Prochlorococcus marinus CUG1415: one gene and its partner. The main gene of each other region encodes a partner of the protein of the gene in region 2 in a complex. Links are inferred from orthologs where the notes say so. Each region holds a gene or a part of one and is shown on either strand. Other genes may lie near its edges. The genes, in order: tsaE and tsaD.

Region 1 (11,925 bases), on a different replicon or contig from region 2:
AGTCAGGAGGATTCTGCACTTTTTGAGTTGATAAAGGTTTACCTGTTACGTAAAAGACTTCTAAAGCTCTTATTGTTCTATTTTGATCAGCAAAATTGATTGTTTTAGTTGATACTGGATCACAATTTTTTAATAGTTCCCAACATTCTTGCTGACCAAGTTTTTCTAATTGTTCTCTCAAATTCTTTTGCGGAGGAACATCTGGCACAAAAAATCCTTTTGTTATTGAGTTCATATATAAACCACTTCCTCCAACAAGAAAAGGTAAATAATTCTGAGTAATTTCTCTTTTAATTGATTTTTGAGCAATTTCTTGAAATTGTTTTACATTAATTGGATTGATCGGCTCTGCAATATCTATTAAAAAATGCTTTATTTTTTTTTGTTGATTTTCAGATGGTTTGGCTGTGCCAATATCCATATACTTGTATATTTGTCTTGAATCTATATTATGTATACGAGTTTTAAAATATTCTGCAATTTCAATGGCTAATTCTGTTTTGCCACTTGCTGTGGCTCCAATTAAAACTATTACATGAGGCTGATAAGAAGACATATTAATTTCTGAAGAAAAATCTATTAGCTATATAATTAAAGTGATTAAATTTTTCATAGACTTCGAGCCTTTCTCTTATTGCGATGGTAAGTTTAATGAAAGAACTTTTAAAAATAATATTTTAAAAGTGTAATGTTTTTTTTTTATATTAAATGAGTGAGGACAAAAGATCTAATAAAATCTCAAATGATTATGGTGCGGAACAGATTCAGGTTTTAGAGGGTTTAGAGCCAGTTCGTAAACGGCCTGGGATGTATATAGGTTCTACAGGTCCTAGAGGTTTGCATCATTTAGTATATGAGGTGGTTGATAATTCAGTTGATGAGGCACTTGCAGGGCATTGTGATCATATAGAAATAGTTCTACAATCAGATGGCTCAGCTTTAATCTCTGATAATGGACGAGGTATCCCAACAGATATTCATCCAAGGACAGGGAAAAGTGCCTTAGAAACTGTACTGACTGTTCTTCACGCGGGAGGTAAATTCGGAAGTGGTGGTTATAAAGTTTCAGGCGGCTTGCATGGAGTAGGTATATCTGTAGTTAATGCTTTAAGCGAGTGGGTGAATGTGACTGTTTATAGAGAAGGCAGTGAGTTTAACCAAAGATTTGAAAAAGGTTTATCGAAGGGTGAATTGCATACTAAAAAACAGTCTATAAAACCTTTTAAAAAAGGAACCACTATTTGTTTTAAACCCGATAAAACAATTTTTTCTGGAGGAATCGAATTTGAATATGCTCTTCTTTCATCTAGGTTAAGAGAACTAGCTTATCTGAATGGCGGTGTAAAAATTGTTTTTAGAGATGAGAGAACTGAATTGCCAGATGGTTCTTTTAAAGAAGAAATTTACTTATATGAAGGAGGCATTAAAGAATATGTTCAATACATGAATGCAGAAAAGGATTCTATTCATCCTGAGATAATTTATGTTGACTCACAAAAAGAAAATGTTTACGTGGAAGCAGCTTTGCAGTGGTGCTCAGATGTATATTCAGATAATATTTTAGGTTTTGCAAATAATATTAGAACTATTGATGGAGGTACACATATTGAAGGACTAAAGACAGTTTTAACAAGAACATTCAATAATCTTGCAAAAAAGAGAGGCAAAAGAAAAGACATTGAAAAAAATTTAGCTGGTGAAAATATTAGAGAAGGCTTGACTGTAGTTTTATCAGTTAAAGTTCCTGAGCCCGAATTTGAAGGACAAACAAAAACAAAATTAGGGAATACTGAAGTAAGAGGAATTGTTGATTCTCTTATCGGGGAAGCTCTTACAAAATATATGGAATTTAATCCTGGAATTTTAGATTTGATTCTTGAAAAAGCAATTCAATCATTTAATGCAGCGGAAGCTGCAAGAAGGGCCAGGGAATTAGTCCGAAGAAAAAGTGTTCTTGAAAGTTCTACTTTACCTGGTAAATTAGCAGATTGTAGCTCTAGAGATCCATCAGAATCAGAAATTTATATCGTTGAGGGAGATTCTGCAGGGGGTTCTGCAAAACAAGGAAGAGATAGAAAGTTCCAGGCCATTTTGCCTCTAAGGGGTAAAATTCTTAATATCGAAAAAACTGACGATACTAAAATCTATAAAAATACAGAAATTCAGTCATTAATAACGGCTTTAGGATTAGGTATAAAAGGAGAGGAGTTCAACGAAAGCTCTTTGAGATATCACAGGGTTGTAATTATGACGGATGCTGATGTTGATGGTGCTCATATAAGAACTTTATTATTGACATTTTTTTATAGATATCAAAGAGAACTTGTTGAAAAAGGTTTTATATACATTGCTTGTCCACCCCTTTATAAAGTTGAAAGAGGTAAGAATCATAAATACTGTTATAACGAGAATCAATTAAAGGATACAATTGCAGGTTTTGGAGAAAATGCAAATTATAATATTCAGAGATTTAAGGGATTAGGTGAGATGATGCCAAAACAATTGTGGGATACCACTATGAATCCTCAAACACGGATGATGAAAAGGGTTGAGATTGAAGATGCGCTCGAGGCTGACAGAATATTCAATATTTTAATGGGAGATAAAGTTGCACCAAGAAGAGAATTTATTGAAACGCATAGTAGCAACTTAGATATGTCAACTTTAGATATATGATTAATCATCTTCTTAAGAATCTTTGCTTAATTACATTTGCATTAATTGCTCCAATTACATTACCTGCTGGTGGAATTCAGAAAAATTTAAATCAAAATAAGTTTCCTATTAATACAAAAGAAATTATATTGATTTCCAATACTTCTCTTTATTCTTTTCCTGAAATTCAGGCTAAAGAATTATTAGTTCTTGATATAGGCACAACTGTATCAGTTTTACGTAATTGGAGAATCAGTGAAAGTGAACTTTGGGTTAGAGTTGAATTAGCTTCTAATCAGTTACTAGACGATCCTAATAAAATTAAAAAAGGCTGGATAAAAATGTAAGTTTGGATATTAACTCAATAATTATTGTTTTATTTGGGAGTTCTTTTGGATTGATACTAAGGATATTTATACAAAATAATTTAAAAATTAATTTAGGATTTAACATTCAAAATACTTCAATAGTAAATTTCATAGCATCGTTTTTTTTGGGAATTTTAGTGGCATTAAATTTTATTCATAACAAAATATTATTGTTATCTTATGCCGGTTTTTTAGGATCTTTTAGTACATTTTCTTCTTTTATATATCAACTATTTGTTTTGTTACAACAGGGTAAATTGATGCGTTTATTTTTTCACTATATTGAGGCAATAATACTTTCCTTTTGCTGCTTTTATTTAGGTTATTATTTGATGCAAATTTTTAAATGAAAATAAAACATTGTATTTATATTCTTTTGGCTTGTTATTTAGCTACTTCTTTAAGATTATTGATAAATAATGATTTCATTGTTTCAATAATTGGATCATTTTTTTTTGGTTTTGTGATTGCAAAAAGATTAAGTTACTTGAAGGAAGAAATTATGTTAAGTGGTTTTTTTTCTTGCTTTACATCCTTTAGCGGATTTATATTTTTTTTGTACAAGATTTTAGATCAAGAAAATTTTATAAAATTTATATTTTGGTTTAATTTTATTATTATATTAAATCTATTTACAATGTATTTAGGGTTCTTTATCAGTAGAAAAATTACTTAGATTTCATATAATGGTGTTGTTACTTTGATAAATGGTTTATATATTATGAACGAAAATAATCTTGAAACGGTTACATCCTTATCTTCAGATTTAAGTAGTCGAGGCAATATTACTATTCAACTTGAAGCATTACTCGTCGCAGGAAATTATGATGAGGCAAAGCTACTTTTAGAACCTTCCCAACCTGTTGATATTGCAGATGCTATTGGAAGCCTTCCATTCATACTGCAGGCATTAGCATTTCGATTGTTAAAAAAAAATGAGGCAATTGAGGTTTATGAATATTTAGATCCAGTAGTTCAGCAAACTTTATTAGACAGACTTCGTTCAGGAGAAGTTTTAGAAATCGTTGAGAAAATGTCTCCTGATGATAGAGTTCAACTTTTCGACGAATTACCTGCAAAAGTTGTACGAAAATTTTTGTCTGCTCTTAGTCCTGGTGAAAGAAAAGTAACAGCTGAATTACTTGGATATGAACCCGAAACTGCGGGAAGATTAATGACAACTGAATTCATAGACCTTAAAGAGATGCAGACAGCAGCTGAAGCTCTCTCTTTAGTTAGAAAAAGGGCTCCATTTACAGAAACTATTTACAGCTTATATGTTACTGATAAAGAGAGACATTTAACTGGGATTCTCTCTTTGAGAGACCTTGTAACTGCGGATCCATCTAAGCCGATTGGAGATGTAATGACAAAAGATGTAGTTAATATATCTACTAATACTAATCAAGAAGAGGTCGCAAGAGCAATACAAAGATACGATTTTTTAGCGCTCCCAGTTGTTGACAAAGAAAAAAGACTTGTTGGGATAGTAACGGTTGACGATTTAATTGATGTCATAGAGCAAGAAGCTACAAGAGATATTTATGCAGCCGGGGCAGTTCAGCCTGGAGATGAAGATGATTATTTTCAAAGTAGTTTGTTCACGATAGCTCGGCGAAGGATTTTGTGGTTGTTAATTTTGGTATTAGCAAATGGGTTAACGACAAAAGTGATAGCGATGAATGATCAAATATTAAAAGAAATAGTTTTATTAGCTGCATTTATTCCACTGCTTATAGGGACTGGGGGAAATGTTGGCGCTCAAAGTTCAACAGTTGTGATTAGAGGTTTAAGTACTCAAAAATTGAAGTCTCTTGGAGCAATAAAGGCAGTAGTTAAGGAGGCAATATCAGGCGCTATTTTAGGTGTTTTGATGATGCTAGTAGTTTTCCCCTTCGCTTGGTGGCAAGGAGAAGGTCCTTTAATAGCCTCTGCGGTAGGAATAAGTTTAATATGTATAACGACTTTAGCTGCTACAACAGGAGCCATCCTCCCCTTGTTGTTCGATAGAATGAGATTGGACCCAGCCTTAATGTCCTCTCCTTTTATAACAACTGTCACTGATATTGCAGGTGTATTTATTTATCTGAATACTGCAAAATGGCTATTAAGCTCTTCATTATTAATCTAATTTCACTAGGTATTTATTCTCATTTTTGTAAATTTGTGGATTTTTTTGTTTAACTTTACATTTCTTAATGGTATTGTTTACCAAACAACATTCAACTTTCATGTCTTCTGAAACATTAAGTGATAATAAATTAGCGACAATTGCAAGTTTAAAAGCTAGTTACGATGTCGACCTGGTTAGATCTTATTTGAGGGATATAGGTAGAGTTCCACTATTATCTCACGAGCAAGAAATTACTCTTGGTAGGCAGGTCCAAGAATATATGCAAGTTGAAAGAGCAGAATTGGAAATTATTGAATTAACAGGAGATAAGCCAAGTATTGAAGACTTATCAAACAAATTAAATTTATCGACTGCCATAATAAAAAAAAGATTGAGAGCTGGACAGAGGGCTAAGGAAAGAATGGTCGCAGCGAATTTAAGGTTGGTAGTTAGTGTTGCAAAAAAATATACTAAAAGAAATATGGAATTATTAGATTTAATCCAAGAGGGAACGATAGGACTTGTGAGGGGAGTAGAAAAATTTGATCCAGCTAGAGGCTATAAATTTTCAACATATGCATATTGGTGGATTAGACAAGGTATTACTAGAGCAATAGCTGAAAAAAGTAGGGCAATAAGGCTACCAATTCACATAACAGAAATGTTGAATAAGTTGAAAAAAGGTCAGAGAGAGTTAAGTCAAGAAATGTCTAGAACTCCAACAGTAAGTGAGCTCGCGAAATATGTAGAGCTTCCAGAAGCAGATGTAAAAGATTTGATGTGTAAAGCTGGACAGCCAGTTAGTCTTGAGACAAAGGTTGGTGATGGTGAGGACACTGTTTTATTAGATTTACTAGCAGGTGGTGAGGATCTGCCAGACGAACAAATAGAGATGGATTGTATGAGAGGCGATCTTCATTCTCTTTTGCATCAATTACCAGATTTGCAATGTAGAGTTTTAAGAATGAGATACGGGATGGATGGTGACGAGCCAATGTCTCTTACTGGTATAGGTAGGGTACTAGGAATAAGTAGGGACAGAGTACGAAACCTAGAGCGAGATGGATTAAGAGGTTTGAGAAGACTTAGTGATAATGTAGAAGCCTATTTTGTTTCCTGAAGAAATTCACATATTAATTTATTTGTTTCTTCAGGTTCTTCATCATGTGGGCAATGGCCTGCACCTTTAATAATATCTAATCTTTGAATATTCCTAAATTTTTTTTTCCACTCTTTTGCTTCACTTAAAGATTCCCAAGGATCTTTTTCTCCCCAAATCAATTGGATTGGACTATCAACCTTATCGAAAAGCTCTGTAGCAAGATAGTCATCAAACAAGTTAATAAAGCCACGAAATGCTTCTTTAGAGTTTTTCCTTTTAGAGGGTTTATATAATATTTCAATTAATTCTTCATCGATATTTTTTCCTGAGGGGTAAGCTTTTTTAAGTATTTTCTTTATAACTTGTCGATTCGCAGCTCTTGTAAAAAGTGTATTACTAATTATTCTCTGTCTGACTAATGTTTTTAATACGGGCCTTAGTAAATTCATTAAAATATCACTTTGTTTCAAGCGTTTATCATCCATAGTTCTTTGAGCACAATCAATCAAAATGAGACCTTTACAATCATCTTTAAGAATTTCAGCAGTTTTCAATGCAATAACACCACCAATTGAGTTGCCTACCAAGTAAACAGGAGATTTTATGACCTCTGAACAAAATGTTGATATTTGATTACTCCATAAGTCAAATGAATATTGAGTTGAGTTTTCTTTATAAGGTTCGAAATTTAATAAAGCACTAGGCTGACTGCTTTCTCCGAATCCTAGTAAATCAATTGCGTAGCAATTAAAAACTTTACCTAGAAAATCTTGATTATGTCTCCAATGTTTTTTTGATGCTCCAAATCCATGTACTAATAGAATATTTATATTATTTTTGCAAGTAGATTTTTTTGAAACAGACCATGAAATTTCCCAATTTTTCCATTTCCAAATTTCAGATTTATTAAAAGACACTATGAATAAGCTATTAATTAAACTTTAATTCAAAAAAAATTTATTTGTTTTTGATTAATTATTCTTAGGTAAGAAAAATGGTGTCATTTTATGAAAAAGACAAAGGTAGTGTGTATTGGAGAGGCATTAATAGACAGGATCAGGAATAAGTCAAATCAAGGATTTCAAGATTTTTTGGGAGGTGCACCAGCTAATGTTGCTTGTGCATTAAGAAAATTAAAAATAGATTCAATATTTATTGGGCGTTTAGGAAGTGATGATTTTGGAAAAAGATTTATTGAGCAATTTAATGCATTGGGTGTTAATTTAGATTTTTTGCAATTAGATAATGATTCAACTACTCGCGTGGTTAATGTAGATAGAGATCAATTTGGAGATCGTTTTTTTTCAGGATTTGAACCAAGCTCTCATTCATCCTTTGCTGACGAGTTTCTTAGTAAGAAATTAATTGAAAAAGAACTTCCAAATTTGGAGAAATTGTTTCTAGAAACTAAATATTTGGTTTCGGGAACCATCTTACTATCATCTCCAATTTCTGCAGAAACTATTTTTTTTATTTTAGAACAGGCCAATAAATTTGAAGTCAAAATAATTATTGATTTGAATTGGAGAGAAGTCTTTTGGGATTATTCAAGTTTCTCATCAGAAATTAGTAAAAAAGCTAGAGTTAATTTAATTAAAAAATTTTTAAATCATGCTCATGTTTTAAAACTTTCTAAGGAAGAAGCGACTATGTTTTTTGAGCATGAAAATCCTTTCCTAATATCTCAAGAAATGTCAAAAAGACCAGATGTAATAATAACTGATGGAAAACACCCTGTTGCATGGTATATCAATGGATTGCAAGGGTCCAATGAAATCCCTGATTCACAAATAATTGTCGACACTACTGGTGCAGGGGATGCCTTTCTCGCTGGCTTAATTTCACAATTAATTTCTTCTGGTTATCCTTCAAATAAATTAGAGATCGAAGATTGTGTTCAGTTTGCAAGTGTTTGTGGATTATTAACTTGTTATGGTGAAGGTGCAATCGAGCAACAGCCAGATTATGAAAATGTTAAGAAATTTTTAGGATCCTTTATTTTGTAGTTCCTTCCACTTTTTTTTGCGTAACTAATTTCTATTTTCCAGAAACTTTCAATAAGTGGTTCTATTAATTCTGGCCATTCAATAACCAAAATAGCGTCGTTTTCTACTGCTTCTTCTGCCTCAGCAAAAAACACTTCTTTTGCTGACGAAATATTTTCTAACCTGTATAAATCAAGATGAATTAGCGGAATTTTTCCAGAATTATAGTGATGAGATAAAGCAAAGGTAGGGCTTGTAATATCCTCAGAGATAGATAACCCTTTCGCAATGCCTTGCACAAATGAAGTTTTTCCAGCTCCAATTGGACCCTGTAATAAAACAATTGATTGGGGATTGAATTTTTGTGAGAGTTTTTTTCCTAAGTGTAAAGTCTCTTTTAAATTCTCTACAAACACAAAATTATACGAAAATCATTTATAGTTTAAGAGATAAAGTATTCATTAGATATGGTTATTGCTAATTCTAGTAAAACATCGGCTCCAAATTTTGTAGTGTCTGATATTTCATTATCAGATTTTGGGCGTAAAGAAATTAAAATCGCCGAAACTGAAATGCCAGGATTAATGGCACTTAGAGCAAATTATCAATCTGAAAAGCCACTGAAAGGTGCAAAAATAGCTGGAAGTCTTCACATGACAATTCAGACAGCAGTATTAATAGAAACTCTTGTTGATCTTGGTGCAAAAGTTAGGTGGGCTTCATGTAATATTTTTTCAACCCAAGATCATGCGGCAGCCGCTATTGCAGACCAAGGAATTTCAGTATATGCAAAAAAAGGTGAGACTCTTGATGAATACTGGCAGTATACCCACTATATTCTTGACTGGGGTTCAGATCTTCCAAATATGATTCTTGATGATGGAGGGGATGCAACTGGTCTGTTGATACTTGGTAGTAAGGCAGAAAAAGATTTTTCTGTTTTAGATAATCCTAGTAATGAAGAAGAAGTTGCTTTATTCAATTCTATTAAGTCTAAGTTGCAAACTGATAGTAGCTTCTACTCTAGAATTAAGAATAATATTATTGGTGTTACTGAAGAAACTACTACTGGAGTTGCAAGACTTTATCAACTGCAGAAACAAAATGCTTTACCTTTCCCTGCCATAAACGTTAATGATTCAGTAACTAAAAGCAAATTTGATAATTTATATGGCTGCCGAGAATCTTTAGTTGATAGCATTAAACGTGCAACTGATGTAATGATTGCAGGGAAGGTTGCTTTAGTAATGGGTTTTGGTGATGTAGGTAAAGGTTCAGCACAGTCATTAAGAGGACTTGGAGCAATTGTAAAAGTTGCTGAAGTGGATCCAATTTGTGCCCTGCAAGCGGCAATGGAAGGTTATAGCGTGGTTAGGTTAGACGATGTTGTTGAAGACATAGATATATTTGTTACAGCTACTGGTAACTATCAGGTAATAACCCACGATAATCTTGTCAAGATGAAGGATGAGGCTATAGTTTGCAATATTGGACATTTCGATAATGAAATTGATGTAGCTTCCTTGAAAAATTATCAATGGGAAAATATTAAGCCTCAGGTTGATCACATAACTTTACCGAGTGGAAACAAAATTATTCTTTTAGCAGAAGGTAGACTAGTCAACTTAGGTTGTGCTACTGGACATCCAAGTTTTGTTATGAGTAATTCTTTTACTAATCAAGTTTTAGCTCAAATTGAACTTTTTAATAAGTCAGAGCAATATGAGAAAGAAGTTTATGTTTTACCAAAACATTTAGATGAAATGGTAGCAAGATTACATTTAGATAAAATTGGTGCAAAATTAACAAAACTCACTAAAGAACAAGCTGATTACATTAATGTTGCTATTGAAGGACCTTATAAACCAGAACTGTATAGATATTAAATTTGAATTTAATTTTTGTAAATTTTCTTACTTCAATTCCTGACTACATAAGTTTGGCTGTTGAAAATAATTCAACAATTGCGTACCTTACTATATGTTTGGCTATGTTTTTAGAAAATATAATACCTCCAATTCCTTCGGAAATAATAATGCCATTGGGCGGTTTTTTCGTTTATCAACAAAAATTAAATTTTTTTATTTTAGTTTTTTGGGGTTTACTTGGAACGATTTTAGGATCTTTACCTTGGTATTATTTAGGTAGATTAGTAAACGAAAAAAGACTTTCAAATTTTCTAGATACAAAAGGAAAATATTTAGGAATTTCTTCGAATGACTTAATTAAAAGTAAAAATTGGTTTGAGAGATACGGTGTTTCTTTAGTTTTTTGGGGGCGATTAGTGCCAGGAATACGAACTTTAATTTCTGTTCCTGCTGGCATAGAACTTATGCCATTAAGAAAATTTTTGATTTGGACTACATTAGGAAGTTTAATATGGGTTGCATTACTTACTTATGCAGGTTATGTATTTGGTGAAAATTATCCAATAATTGAAACTTATTTAGATCAAATCAAATATATTGTGAAGCCAATTTTAATTGTAATTTTTTTATATTTTATTATCAAACTACTTATTAGATTTTTTAAAAAAAATAGAGCCTAAAAAGGAATTTCGCTTGAGTTACTGTTGTTAGAATATTGGTTATTTTCAGACTCTTTTCGTGAGCTTAGTAAGTTTAATCTATCTACTCTAACAACTGGTTTGTATCTATCTTCACCAGTATTTTTATCTTTCCAACTATCAATTTTAAAGCTTCCTGTAATTCCAACTAAAGATCCTTTTTTAACATAATCTGCTGCTATTTGTGCTTGTTTACCCCATATTTCTAAATTAAACCAGTCTGGCTCTTCATCTCTACTTCTTCTGTTCACTGCCAAAGTGAAATTCGCTACAATACTGCCAGATTCAAAATATCTCACATCTGGTTCTCTACCGGCTCTACCAACTAAGTTAATAGTGTTAATTTCCATAATTTTTTTATATTACTAATATTTTTTTTATACTACTCATATTTTTAGTTTTTGCTCATAGTATTGCGTGCTATTCATAACTAAATGAGAGAATTGTTAGAGCTCAACAAAAAATAGATATATTATTTATAAAAAAGATTTCTTATCGTGATTTTCAACAGATTTAAATTTTCTAGAGACATTGGTATAGATTTGGGAACGGCCAATACTCTGATACATGTATCAGGGAAGGGGGTTGTTTTACAAGAGCCTTCGGTGGTAGCTATGGATTTAGAAGAAGGTGTCCCATTGGCAGTTGGTCAAGAAGCTAAATTAATGCTTGGGAGAACGCCTGGCAATATAAGAGCTGTAAGACCACTAAGAGATGGGGTTATCGCAGATTTTGACGCGGCAGAGCAAATGATAAAAACATTTATTCAAAAATGTAACGAAGGTAAAGGTATATTAGCTCCAAGAATAGTTATTGGGATTCCAAGTGGAGTTACCAGTGTTGAGAGACGTGCAGTCAGAGAAGCTGGATTGGCTGGAGCTAGAGAAGTTCATTTAATTGATGAACCTGTGGCAGCAGCTATAGGAGCATCATTACCAGTAACTGAGCCAATTGGAACTATGATTGTTGATATTGGTGGGGGTACTACTGAGGTTGCTGTATTAAGTTTGGGCGGAACTGTATTAAGTGAATCTGTTCGAATAGCTGGTGATGAAATCAATGAAGCTATTGCAATGTATCTTAAAAAAGTTCACAATTTAGTTGTTGGAGAGAGAACTGCAGAAGATATTAAGATC
Region 2 (11,327 bases):
AAGAGATTGTGTTACTTCAATCGACGAATTTAGAGATATGGGCTATTTACCTGAGGCGTTAGCTAACTACATGGCCTTTTTAGGTTGGTCACCAAAATCTTCAGAGGGTGAAATACTTTCACTTGATGAGATATCTAAATTTTTTGACTTATCAGATATAAATAAAGCTGGAGCAAAATTTAATTGGGAAAAGCTCAACTGGATTAATTCTCAATACATAAAAAAAATGGAATTAATCAAGTTAAGTAAGATAATCCAGAGATATTGGGATGATATGAGTTGGAAACCACCATCTCAAGAATGGGCTGTAAAATTAGCAATTTTGCTTAGAGATTCAATGACCGTTTTAAAAGATGCCATTGATCAATCAAAACCATTTTTTTTATTGCCTCCAATTGAAAAAGAGGGTCAAGATTTTCTCGAAAACAAGGATAGTAAAGCATCTCTCAAACTTATCTTAAATTATTTAATACATCAAAATACTGTAAAACTAGACCAAGAGAAAGCAAAGGCAATAATAAACGAAATCTCAAAAAGGCATAATGTAAAAAAAGGGATTTTAATGAAATCACTAAGAGTGGCCTTTTTTGGTTGTCTCAGTGGGCCAGATTTAGTTCAAAGTTGGGAACTCTTCTCAGAGAGTAAAAGTGATATATCGCGGATTGAAAGATGTCTGATTACGGACTAGATTCTTTTCGTGCTAATTCAAGCCTATTCGCCAAAGGTTTGGCCGTAAGACCTTGGATCCCTACTGTCATTAATATTGTAAGGAACACTAAGCCTTGAAGACGTCCAGCTCCAAGTATACCAGCCTGCTCTAATCTGATAGAAAAAAGAGAGGCTACTGCTGCAGTAACAATACCTCTTGGGGCTAACCAGGCTAAAAAGACCTTTTCCTTTGATTCTAATTCTTTTCCCATTGTTGCTATCGAGATAGAGATAGGACGAACAATTACCATCATCATAAAAACGCAAACAACTCCTCCCCAACCCAGGGGACTTAATTCACCCCAAGAAACATCAGCTGCCAACAGAGGGAAAAGAACAGTTATTGCTAATTGAGCCAATTCACCTATTAGATTATCCAATCTCTCTTTATCTATTATTTCTCTTTTGCCCACAATAAAACCTGCCGAAACAGAAGCAGGCAAACCTGATTCTGGTAGGAAATATTCACAAATTCCATACACAAGGAAAATAAACCCAAGTGTAACTTGCAGCTCTATACCAAATGAGGCTTCATTTTTAATTTTTTTTAAAATTTCGGAAAGTAACCATCCTGAACTTAATCCGATTAAAACTCCGCCTCCTAATCTTTGCATTAATGCAATAAATACATCGTTAATCCCATGTAGGTCTCCTAACGTTAGTTCTAAAAGTAATAAAGCTAGTACTGCACCAATTGGTTCAAGTAACAACCCCTCAGCTTTTAAAACTTCCGAAAGAGGGGAAGCTAATTTTATTTGTTCAACTAATGGAGAGACGACAGTTGGTCCAGTAGCTAGAACTATGGCACTATATATACCTGCAACTTGCCATGAAAGTCCAGCCAGCCAATGAGCAATAAAGATTCCAGCTGATAATGAAATAAATAATCTTATCAATGATATTTTCAAAACAGTATTTCTTATATTCCCCTCAGGCAGTTTTAAATTTAGTCCCCCTTCGAATAGAACTAAGCAGACTAAAAGTCCAACAATTGTTTCAAGACCTTGTCCAAGATCTAAAGGTTCAACTATTCCTAAACCTGATCTTCCAATTAATAATCCAGACAGCAATAAAATAACAACACTAGGGAATCCCGTAAAAGAAGCAAATAATCGAGCACAAGCCCCTGCGAATACAGTTATACCCCAAAGTAATCCAAGCCTTTCAGGCGTCATATAATCTTATAAATAATAAAAAATATTAATTATTTTGATTAAATCAATAATCTAATCGCAAGTCCATTAAATAGAATACTTTTTAATCTAATTAATAAACAGAACTAAATCAAATTTTAGTAATCTTGTCAGTATTACGATTAAGTAGAAAAATTATCTCTATTAAGAAAATTGGCTTATTAAAGCAATAACAATAAAAATAATTCCTATACCAATAGTTGCCATCCTTCCATTCCATATTTCAGCTTGTGGGGTAAAACCTCTTTTCCATAAATTCAGTTCATTTTTATCAACTAAGTTTTTTGTTTCTTTAATCTCAATTTTGGGTTGATTATTCATTTGAGTTAAAAAGGAGGATTTTCTTCATAAAGGGTATTTGCTTGTTCAATTGAGAGTCTTCCTGAGACACCTAATTTAAGGGAACTTAAATGATCCTTAAATTTAATCCTGAACAACGCAGCTGCTCCAATCATCGCCGCATTATCTGTACACAGATTAAGAGGAGCTAAATGAACTTTAATAGATTTTTTACTAGCTTCACTAATCATCATTTTTCTTAATGTATTATTAGCGGCTACACCGCCAACTACAACAACATTATTCAAGCTATGATCTACTGCACATTTTATAGTCCTCTCTACTAATACCTCCGCTACTACTCTCTCAAAACTTGCAGCAATATCAGGTACTGGGACAGGCTTCCCATCTAGATTTATTTTCTCAACTAATCTTAATACAGCAGTTTTTAGACCACTAAAAGAGAAATCATATTTAAGAAATCCACCTTTTTTATCAGAAATCCTACATTTTGGTAAATTGAATTTCCCAGGGTCTCCATTTTTAGCAATCTTTTCAATTGCCGGTCCTCCTGGATAACTAAGACCTAATAATCTTCCAACTTTATCAAAGGCCTCTCCAGCTGCATCATCAAAACTCTTACCAAGTCTTTGCATTTTCCTTCTCTCATCAACCTTAATTAATTCAGTATGTCCGCCACTAACAAGCAATGTAAGAAATGATTTCTTTGGATAGTTTTCAGAAAATAGAATTGAAGATAAATGTCCCTCCAAATGATGCATTCCCAAAAATGGCTTTGAATGTAACATACAAAGTGATCTTGCGGTAATAGAGCCAACACGTAAACATCCAACTAATCCAGGAGCTACAGTTGAGGCAATATAATCAATTTCCTCAATTTTAATTTTTGATTCTTTTAATGCCTTGTCTAAAACAAAAGGTAATAATTCTAAGTGCTTTCTAGCCGCAAGTTCAGGGACAACTCCTCCCCATTTTGAATGATCTTCAATTTGAGATGCAATGATATTTGAATGAATTTTGAAATTATCGCCAATATTAGAAACTATTGAGACAGATGTCTCATCACAACTTGTTTCAATAGCTAAAACTTTACGCATATTTGATTCAACTTGTTCTATCTTAATATTAATTTCTTAATCAACACACTATAAGGAATTAAAGATTGCAACTTATGAAATTCTTTTTTTCAATCATAACCTCAGTTTTTCTGTTTTTAGGAATAACTCCAATTGCTCTAGCCGCAAATGGGCCAGCCTTAAATGCTGACAGAGCAAGCACAGAATTTACTGCATCAGCACTCACAAAATGTTCTGAAAACCCTAAGTTCATTGAGAGAGCAAGTGCTGCTACTACCCAAAAAGATATCGCAAGATTTGAAAGGTATGGAAAAGCATCTTGCGGCGACGATGGCTTACCTCATTTAATTTTGGGAGCTCCACTAGAACCATGGGGAGCGCTATTAAATAGAGGTCATGAAGGAGATCTTCTGATTCCAGGTACAATATTTATTTATATTGCCGGGATAATTGGTTGGTCAGGAAGGGAGTATTTAATTGAATCTAAAAAGACTAAGAATCCAGCTGATATGGAAATCTTTATAGACTTTGATCTGGCCCAAAAATGTCTTGTAAAAGGTGCTCAATGGCCATTACTTGCAAACCAACAAGGAAGAAGTGGAGAACTTAGAGAATCAGATAAAAATATCACTCTAAATGGTCCACGATAAAACTTAACTTTTATATTTATCTTAAACACAAAATGTTCAAAATTTTCAGTACTAAATACATGAGATCAGCTCCTGTAGTATCAGCGATCTGGTTGACTTTAACAGCAGGAATTATCATTGAATTTAATAGATATTTTCCTGATTTATTATTCCATCCAATGAGCTTGGGCTGAGATTTTACAAGAATAATCAAGACCTAATTATCTTGATTATTCTCTCAGCTGTTTCATCAACATTGTGATTTATTAATTCAAAATCAAATTGATTTGATAACGACATCTCATAATTAGCCCTGAAGAGTCTTTTTTTAATTGCCTCTTCTTTTTCTGTGCCCCTATTTCTTATTCTTCTCTCTAACTCTTTTTTATCCGGAGGAAGTAAAAATAATGAAAGAGACTCAGGAAACTTTTCTTTAATTTGTTTTGCGCCCTCCACTTCAATTTCAAGTAATACTGTTAATCCATTATTAATTTTCTCCTTAACAGAAGATAAAGGAGTTCCATAATAGTTTCCAGCAAATTCAGCCCATTCAAGAAAAAGATTTTGTTCAATCATTTTTTTAAATTTTTCTTGATTCAAAAAGTAATAATTTTCTCCCTCCTTCTCTCCCACTCTAGGTTCTCTAGTAGTTGCAGATATTGAAAGCGAAATATCTTTATCTTTACCTAAGATTTCTTTGACAACAGTTCCTTTGCCCACCCCGCTAGGTCCAGTAAGGATAATGAGTTTTTTTAGGTTTTTCATATTAAAATTTTTACAGTAAAATAAACATCTTGTGAATTAAATAGAAATAATGCAAAAAGGTGTTCCTCAGATAATGGATATTACAACGATTAAATCTGTCTTGCATGATTTATCAAAGAATATTTTACCTACAAAGTTTGAAACTGCCCAACAACCAGAGCCTAATACAATGCAATTATGTTTTCGAGGAGTTGATTCTCAAACTTGGTTAGAAGTTTCATGGAATGGTAACTCTCCAAGAATACTAAAGATAAATAAGCCAGAAAAGATTGGAAGAGAAAGCACACTTTCTAAACAAATAAGATACGGCTTAAAATATATGGCTTTAGTTTCGATTAATCAAGATGATTTTGAGAGAGTTATAAAATTTGGTTTTGCAAAAAAACCTGGAGATGAAATTAGCAAGTATTTAATTTTTGAGTTAATGGGAAAACATAGTAATATTTTTTATTTGGATGATAAACATAAAATAATCGCAGTAGGTAAACAAATTAATTCAAGTCAATCTAGTTTCAGAACAATTTCAACAGGATCAATTTATTCTGGCCCTCCAGCTAATCTTAAAAAACAACCTAGAGAAGATGAGTCTTTTCAATCATGGAAAGAATCAATTTCAACAGTGCCTGAGTCTTTGAAATACTGCTTAATAAATACCTACCAAGGAGTAAGCCCTATCCTCACAAAACAATTAGAAATCTTAAGTAATACTAGCGATTCGGAAATAATGGAAAAAAATATTGATTTCATTAGCGATGCAAACTTAAAGGAGATATTTAAAAGTTGGAAGATATGGATAAATAGGTTTAAAAACAATAACTTTAACTTTTCCATATTTAATAAATTTTTTTATTGCGTTTGGTTTTTAGATAAAGAAATTAACTGTGAAAATAAAATAGATTTATGCACCAGTTTAGAGAATTATTATGATTATCATTTAAAACAACAAAAACTTGAATTCTTAGTAAAAAAAATTGAAGGGATGATTTCGAAACAAACAAATAATGAGAAAAAGAATTTAAATTTTCAATATGATCTCCTGTTAAAGTCAGAAAACCACGAAGTATATAAAGAAAAAGCTGATAATATATTCACTACTAATGAGATCAAAAAACAAGATATTATTAGAGGACAAAAACTATATAAGAAATCAAAAAAACTAAAAAGATCTAGAGAATTGATAAAAGAAAGGCTAAATATTTATAAAACTAATTTAGCTAGATTAGATGAATTCACTACACTTCTAGAAAATCTAAATTCTTTCAATAATGAAGAGATTTTTGTGGAAATTAAATTACTAGAAGAGATTATGGACGAACTTTGTAACGAGTTTAATATTTATCTAAAGAAGCCAAGAGAAGATAAGAAAAATACATCTGATATAGAATCTTGCCCAATTGAAGTTGACACCCCCACAGGATTGAGGCTTCAGGTAGGGAGAAATATGAGGCAAAATGATTTAATAAGTTTTAAGTTTTCCAAAAAAGGTGATCTATGGTTTCATGCACAGGAATCTCCAGGAAGTCATGTAGTTTTAAAGTCTTCATCTCAAGCAGCATCTGAACAAGATCTTCAAATCGCTGCAGATTTAGCTGCTTTATTTAGTAAGGCAAAAAGAAACATTAAAGTTCCAATTAGTTTAGTCAAGATTAAAGATTTGCAAAAAATAAAAAAAGGTGGGCCAGGATGCGTTTCATTTAAAAATGTAGAGATTGTTTGGGGAAACCCTACAAGAGGAGAAGATTACATTAAAAAAAACCTTAAAAGAGTAATTTAGTTTATAATAAAAAAAATTTTTAATTCTAAATGTTTGATTTTCTTTTGGGTACTCATGAATTTTTAGGAAATCATAGTTTCCCAGAATTTATTGTGGGATATCTATTTGGAGCTGCATTGATAATTGGAGCTCCGACTGTTTTCTTATTACTTGCTTTCGTAAGCGCTCTAATGAAAACAAATGGGAAAATGGGTGGATATAGAGAATATGAAACCTATGGCGAATCATCATTAAATGATGCCCCTCCTTTTTTATTACCAGATCCAACCAATCCTAATAAGTAAACAAATAATTAAATAAATTTAACAAGAAATAAAATTGGACTTTAAACGAAATTAATTTCCAAACTTTATCTTACTAAATCTTTATTAATCAATAATGAAAGGTGAAAGTCAGAGCGAAAATAAACTATCAGACTCGATCACTTTTAGTGATCATTTAGAAGAGCTTCGTCAAAGAATACTAAACTCAATTTACTCAATACTTATTTCAATATTCTTTAGTTTTTTAACTATAAAGCCATTAATATCTTTTTTAGAAATCCCAGCTGGTGATATTCATTTACTACAACTTGCTCCAGGAGAGTTTTTATTTGTAGCTATTAAAGTTGCAGGTTACAGCGGATTAATAGTTTCTATGCCTTATATTTTTTATCAAATAATATTGTTCATTTCCCCTGGATTAACAAAACAAGAAAAAAGCCTTATTTTGCCCGCAGTTTTTGGCTCAGGTCTTCTATTTTTTTTGGGATTAATTTTTTCATGGTGGATATTAGTTCCTGCCGCCATAAATTTCTTTATTACTTTTGGTGCTGACATTGTTGAACCAACATGGTCGATAGAGAGATATTTTGATTTCGTTCTTTTATTAATGTCTAGCACTGCATTAGCTTTTCAATTACCAGTATTACAATTTATTCTTGGTTCTCTTGGAATAATTACTACAGAGAAAATGATTTCGAATTGGAAAATAGTTGTAATCTCCTCCGCAATCTTATCTGCAGTGATTACCCCTTCAACAGACCCATTGACAATGTCATTGCTATCTATATCAATTGTATTTTTATTTTTTGTGGGTACTGGATTAACTTACTTATCAGAAAATCTCAAGTCAAAAACTCTTTCATCTTCTCATTAATATTTAATTGCAAGCTGACAGCTCTACCTAACCTTGGCCTAGCATTGACTTTCTTTAGCCATTCCCTTACTTCTTCTGAGTATCCACCTCTATTTAAAATTTCGATTTTATCAGCTATCGATTTTTTATATTCAACTTCACTTAGAGGAAATGATTCCTGTCCAAGGAATCCCCACATCATTTGAAAATAGACAAATTTTCCTCTTCTAAAGAGTCTAAAGTCATATTTTTTTCCCCAGCGATGAATCAAATAATGAATAACTTCATCAACTAGTAATGGTTTCATTTGAATCAATTAATTAAGACTTCCAAAACTTTTACTTTAAATTATTAAAAGTCCTATCTATTTGCAACAGAAATTGAGCAATTTGATCCATAATAAATATTAAATAACTGAACCAAGTAGCGAATGACTCAATTAAGTTCCAATGATGTCCCTTCAATGGGGCGAAGGCAATTTATGAATCTTCTTACATTTGGTACTGCCACTGGTGTAGCTTTAGGAGCCCTCTACCCAGTAGCTAATTATTTCATGCCTTTAAGAGCAGGAGGAGGCGGTGGTGGAACTTCTGCTAAAGATGAATTAGGGAATCCAGTAACTAAGACAGGTTGGTTGGCCAACCATCAAGCAGGTGACAGAAGCCTAGTGCAGGGTCTCAAAGGTGATCCAACTTATTTAATAGTTAATGAGGGTGGGGAAATAGGAGAATTTGGTTTAAATGCAATTTGTACACATTTAGGTTGCGTTGTCCCATGGGATAGTGGAGCTAATAAATTTATATGTCCTTGTCATGGTAGTCAGTACGATACAAATGGGAAGGTAGTCAGAGGTCCTGCTCCTTTATCTTTAGCACTGGCTCATGTAGATATTGAAGATGATGCCGTACTTGTCAAACAATGGTCAGAAACAGACTTTAGAACCAATGAAAATCCTTGGTGGGCATAAAAAAAATGAAAGATCTTAAAAATCAAATCATGAGAAAAACAACTTTATTCATCTTCACAATGCTCTTCATTTCGAGTATTGTACTTTATCCTAAGACCACTTTTGCTTATCCATTTTGGGCTCAGCAAAACTATGAATCCCCAAGAGAAGCTACAGGAAAGATAGTCTGTGCGAATTGTCATCTAGCTCAAATGCCTACTATTGCAGAGGTTCCGCAATCTGTGGGTGCTGATAGTGTTTTTAAAGCTGTTGTAAAAATACCTTACAAAAATGACTTAAAAGAGATCGGAGCTGATGGTTCTGAAGTTCCATTACAAGTTGGCGCCGTTGTAATGCTGCCTGATGGCTTTAAACTTGCCCCACAAGAAAGATGGACTGAAGAAATCAAAGAGGAAACAGAAGGGGTTTATTTCACTAATTACAGCGAAGAGAAAGATAATATCATCATCGTTGGTCCTTTGCCTGGGGATACTAATAAAGAAATCGTTTTCCCTGTACTTTCGCCTGATCCATCCACTAATAAAGAATATCACTATGGGAAATACTCGTTACATATAGGAGGTAATAGAGGTAGAGGTCAGGTATACCCAACTGGAGAGAAAAGCAATAATTTAGTTTTCACCTCTTCCACCTCAGGAACTATTAATTCAATAGAAACAATTGAAGATGGCAGCTATAAGGTCAATATAGAAAACGATGAAGGAGAGATAACTACTGAAGCAGTTCCTGCTGGTCCTCAACTTATCGTAAAAGAACAAGACAAAATTAATGCAGGAGATCCACTTACTAATGATCCTAACGTTGGCGGCTTTGGGCAATTAGATGCTGAAGTTGTACTTCAAAGCCCTTACAGAGTAATTGGATTAATTGCATTCTTTATTGGTGTAGGGCTAACACAAATACTTTTAGTATTAAAGAAAAAACAAGTAGAAAAAGTGCAAGCAGCAGAGGGTATCTAACTTTCTTTTCTAAATGCTTATATTTCAAGCTTTTATACAATCTCCAGGTGAAACATTTTTAAATTTAGGATTTCTTACAATTAGATGGTATGGATTGCTAATTTCGGTTTCAGTTTTAATAGGCCTATTTGTCTCTAAAAAACTTGCCAAGGCAAGGAATATTAACCCACAGTACATTAGTGAAATACTTCCATCATTAATAATCTTTTCAATAATTGGAGCTAGAGCTTATTACGTAATTTTTGAGTGGAGGCAATATAGCGGAGAGAACTTTTTTACTTCTTTAGAACTATTCAATAACACCATTCAAATACCTTCTTTTCTGGCAGTTTGGGAAGGAGGCATAGCAATCCATGGAGGTCTAATTGGAGGATTATTATCTATTATTTATTTCTGTAAGTCGAAAAGCATTCATTTAAAAACTTTTATAGATATATTAATACCCTCAATTATTCTTGGACAATCTATAGGAAGGTGGGGGAATTTTTTCAATAATGAAGCCTTTGGGGTGCCTACGAATTTGCCTTGGAAATTATTTATACCTATCCAAAATAGGCCTTTAGAATTTATTAATTACGAATTTTTTCATCCTACTTTTCTCTATGAGTCATTGTGGAATTTTTTAATATTCATCCTCCTTATTTTTATCTTTAATAAACAGAATAAAACTGATTTTTTTAGGCCTGGCTTTATTAGCTGTCTTTATTTAATAAGTTATAGCTTTGGAAGATTCTGGATTGAAGGTTTAAGAACTGACCCACTATGTATTGGTGGGCTTCCGCCTTTCTGTAGTGGCGGTATAAGAATGGCTCAATTTATAAGTATTTTTCTATTTTCTTCTGGATTAATTGGAATATTTTTTTTAAGATTAAGAACATATAGTGGTAAAAACAGAAAGAATGGATAAAAAAATATCCTTTATTGGCGTTGGTCCCGGCGACCCCGATTTATTAACACTAAAAGCTTTAAAAAAGATAAAAATTGCAGATGTCATTATTTGGACTGATTCTCTAATTCCTGAAAAGATTTTAGATTTTTCAAAAGAAGGTTCTGAAAATATAAAAACGAGTTCGCTCAACTTAGAGCAAATCACCTCAATTATGATAAAAAAATTTCAAGAAGGGAAAACTGTTATAAGATTGCATGATGGAGATCCTTGTCTTTTTGGCGCGATTAGAGAACAAATAGAAATTTTAAAAAAAGAAAAAATTGAAATCGAAGTTATTCCAGGTGTAAGTGCTTTTCAAGTCGCAGCAGCATATCATGAAGCTGAGTTAACTATCCCTGACGTAACGCAAACAATAATTTTAACAAGAGCAGGAGGAAGAACTGGTATGCCCGAGAAAGAATCTCTGAAAGATCTTGCGAAACACAATTCCTCTTTATGCCTTTATCTAAGTGCTAGGCATGTAAAAAGGTCTCAAGAAACTTTACTAGAGTTTTATCCCCCAGAAACTAAAGTTATTGTTGGATTCAGAGTATCTTGGGATGATGGTTGGACATCATTAATAGAATTAAAAGATATGGAAAATTTTTCTATTGAAAAAAAATTAATTAGAACTACTATTTACATAATTAGTCCAGCAATTAATAATTCTCAAAACAGGTCTAATCTATACAATCCATCATATAGACATCTCTTTAGAAATAAATAATCTTAAAGTTGATAGAAAAATATTAATCACTATAATTAGTAAAAATTTGTTTGCTTTGAAAGAAATAAAATCTAATCCAGAAGGCAATAATAAAAAAGAACAATCCTCTTTAAAGAGAATTGGAAATTTTATTAAAGAGGCAAGGTTAAGTAGAGATCAATCTGTTGAAGAATTGGCTTCTGATT

What was found.
Region 1: the proteins of tsaD (region 2) and tsaE are in contact, whole or in part, in a crystal structure (PDB 6N9A), measured with the Thermotoga maritima proteins. The link is inferred for Prochlorococcus marinus CUG1415 from one-to-one orthologs. Residues at the interface, in WP_004082750.1 of Thermotoga maritima: Cys10, Asp11, Arg49, His50, Leu82, Gly84, Gly135, Gly136, Glu154, Thr155, Leu156, Asp157, Asp158, Ser159, Glu162, Asp165, Lys166, Arg169, Leu170, Tyr175, Lys213, Thr214, Leu217, Tyr218, Gln221, Arg222, Asn324; in WP_004082108.1 of Thermotoga maritima: Leu37, Gly38, Lys46, Lys57, Val59, Lys60, Ser61, Thr63, Phe64, Thr65, Leu66, Met67, Val69, Pro71, Tyr82, Arg83, Leu84, Asp86, Asp88, Phe89, Asp93, Ile128, Asp130, Glu131, Arg134.

Annotation. Positions count from the first base shown.
Region 1 is NZ_JAAORL010000002.1:561,953-573,877, reverse strand. Bases 6,921-9,805 are described here. They hold tsaE (tRNA (adenosine(37)-N6)-threonylcarbamoyltransferase complex ATPase subunit type 1 TsaE), read right to left. Parts: upstream 8,640-9,805; coding sequence 8,202-8,639; downstream 6,921-8,201. Other genes in these bases: ahcY (adenosylhomocysteinase), read left to right, coding at 8,691-9,805; HA143_RS09245 (carbohydrate kinase family protein), read left to right, coding at 7,246-8,244; HA143_RS09250 (alpha/beta fold hydrolase), read right to left, coding at 6,921-7,155. Outside these bases: tRNA (adenosine(37)-N6)-dimethylallyltransferase MiaA, read right to left, coding at 1-556; gyrB (DNA topoisomerase (ATP-hydrolyzing) subunit B), read left to right, coding at 709-2,676; HA143_RS09270 (hypothetical protein), read left to right, coding at 2,673-3,002; HA143_RS09265 (fluoride efflux transporter FluC), read left to right, coding at 3,005-3,373; mgtE (magnesium transporter), read left to right, coding at 3,745-5,154; HA143_RS09255 (RpoD/SigA family RNA polymerase sigma factor), read left to right, coding at 5,255-6,256; more of HA143_RS09250, read right to left, coding at 6,241-6,920; more of ahcY, read left to right, coding at 9,806-10,109; HA143_RS09230 (DedA family protein), read left to right, coding at 10,112-10,771; HA143_RS09225 (single-stranded DNA-binding protein), read right to left, coding at 10,768-11,139; HA143_RS09220 (rod shape-determining protein), read left to right, coding at 11,287-11,925. UniProt on the Escherichia coli protein: Required for the formation of a threonylcarbamoyl group on adenosine at position 37 (t(6)A37) in tRNAs that read codons beginning with adenine.
Region 2 is NZ_JAAORL010000001.1:441,804-453,130, reverse strand. What follows is about bases 1,264-4,211. They hold tsaD (tRNA (adenosine(37)-N6)-threonylcarbamoyltransferase complex transferase subunit TsaD), read right to left. Parts: upstream 3,299-4,211; coding sequence 2,228-3,298; downstream 1,264-2,227. Other genes in these bases: gmk (guanylate kinase), read right to left, coding at 4,117-4,211; psaJ (photosystem I reaction center subunit IX), read left to right, coding at 3,960-4,100; HA143_RS02560 (Photosystem I reaction center subunit III), read left to right, coding at 3,373-3,927; HA143_RS02570 (high light inducible protein), read right to left, coding at 2,046-2,222; HA143_RS02575 (cation:proton antiporter), read right to left, coding at 1,264-1,883. In the rest of the region: gltX (glutamate--tRNA ligase), read left to right, coding at 1-688; more of HA143_RS02575, read right to left, coding at 678-1,263; more of gmk, read right to left, coding at 4,212-4,671; HA143_RS02545 (Rqc2 family fibronectin-binding protein), read left to right, coding at 4,745-6,445; HA143_RS02540 (hypothetical protein), read left to right, coding at 6,475-6,729; twin-arginine translocase subunit TatC, read left to right, coding at 6,824-7,582; HA143_RS02530 (DUF3067 family protein), read right to left, coding at 7,551-7,868; petC (cytochrome b6-f complex iron-sulfur subunit), read left to right, coding at 7,992-8,528; petA (cytochrome f), read left to right, coding at 8,558-9,487; lgt (prolipoprotein diacylglyceryl transferase), read left to right, coding at 9,501-10,394; cobM (precorrin-4 C(11)-methyltransferase), read left to right, coding at 10,387-11,142; HA143_RS02505 (helix-turn-helix domain-containing protein), read left to right, coding at 11,198-11,327.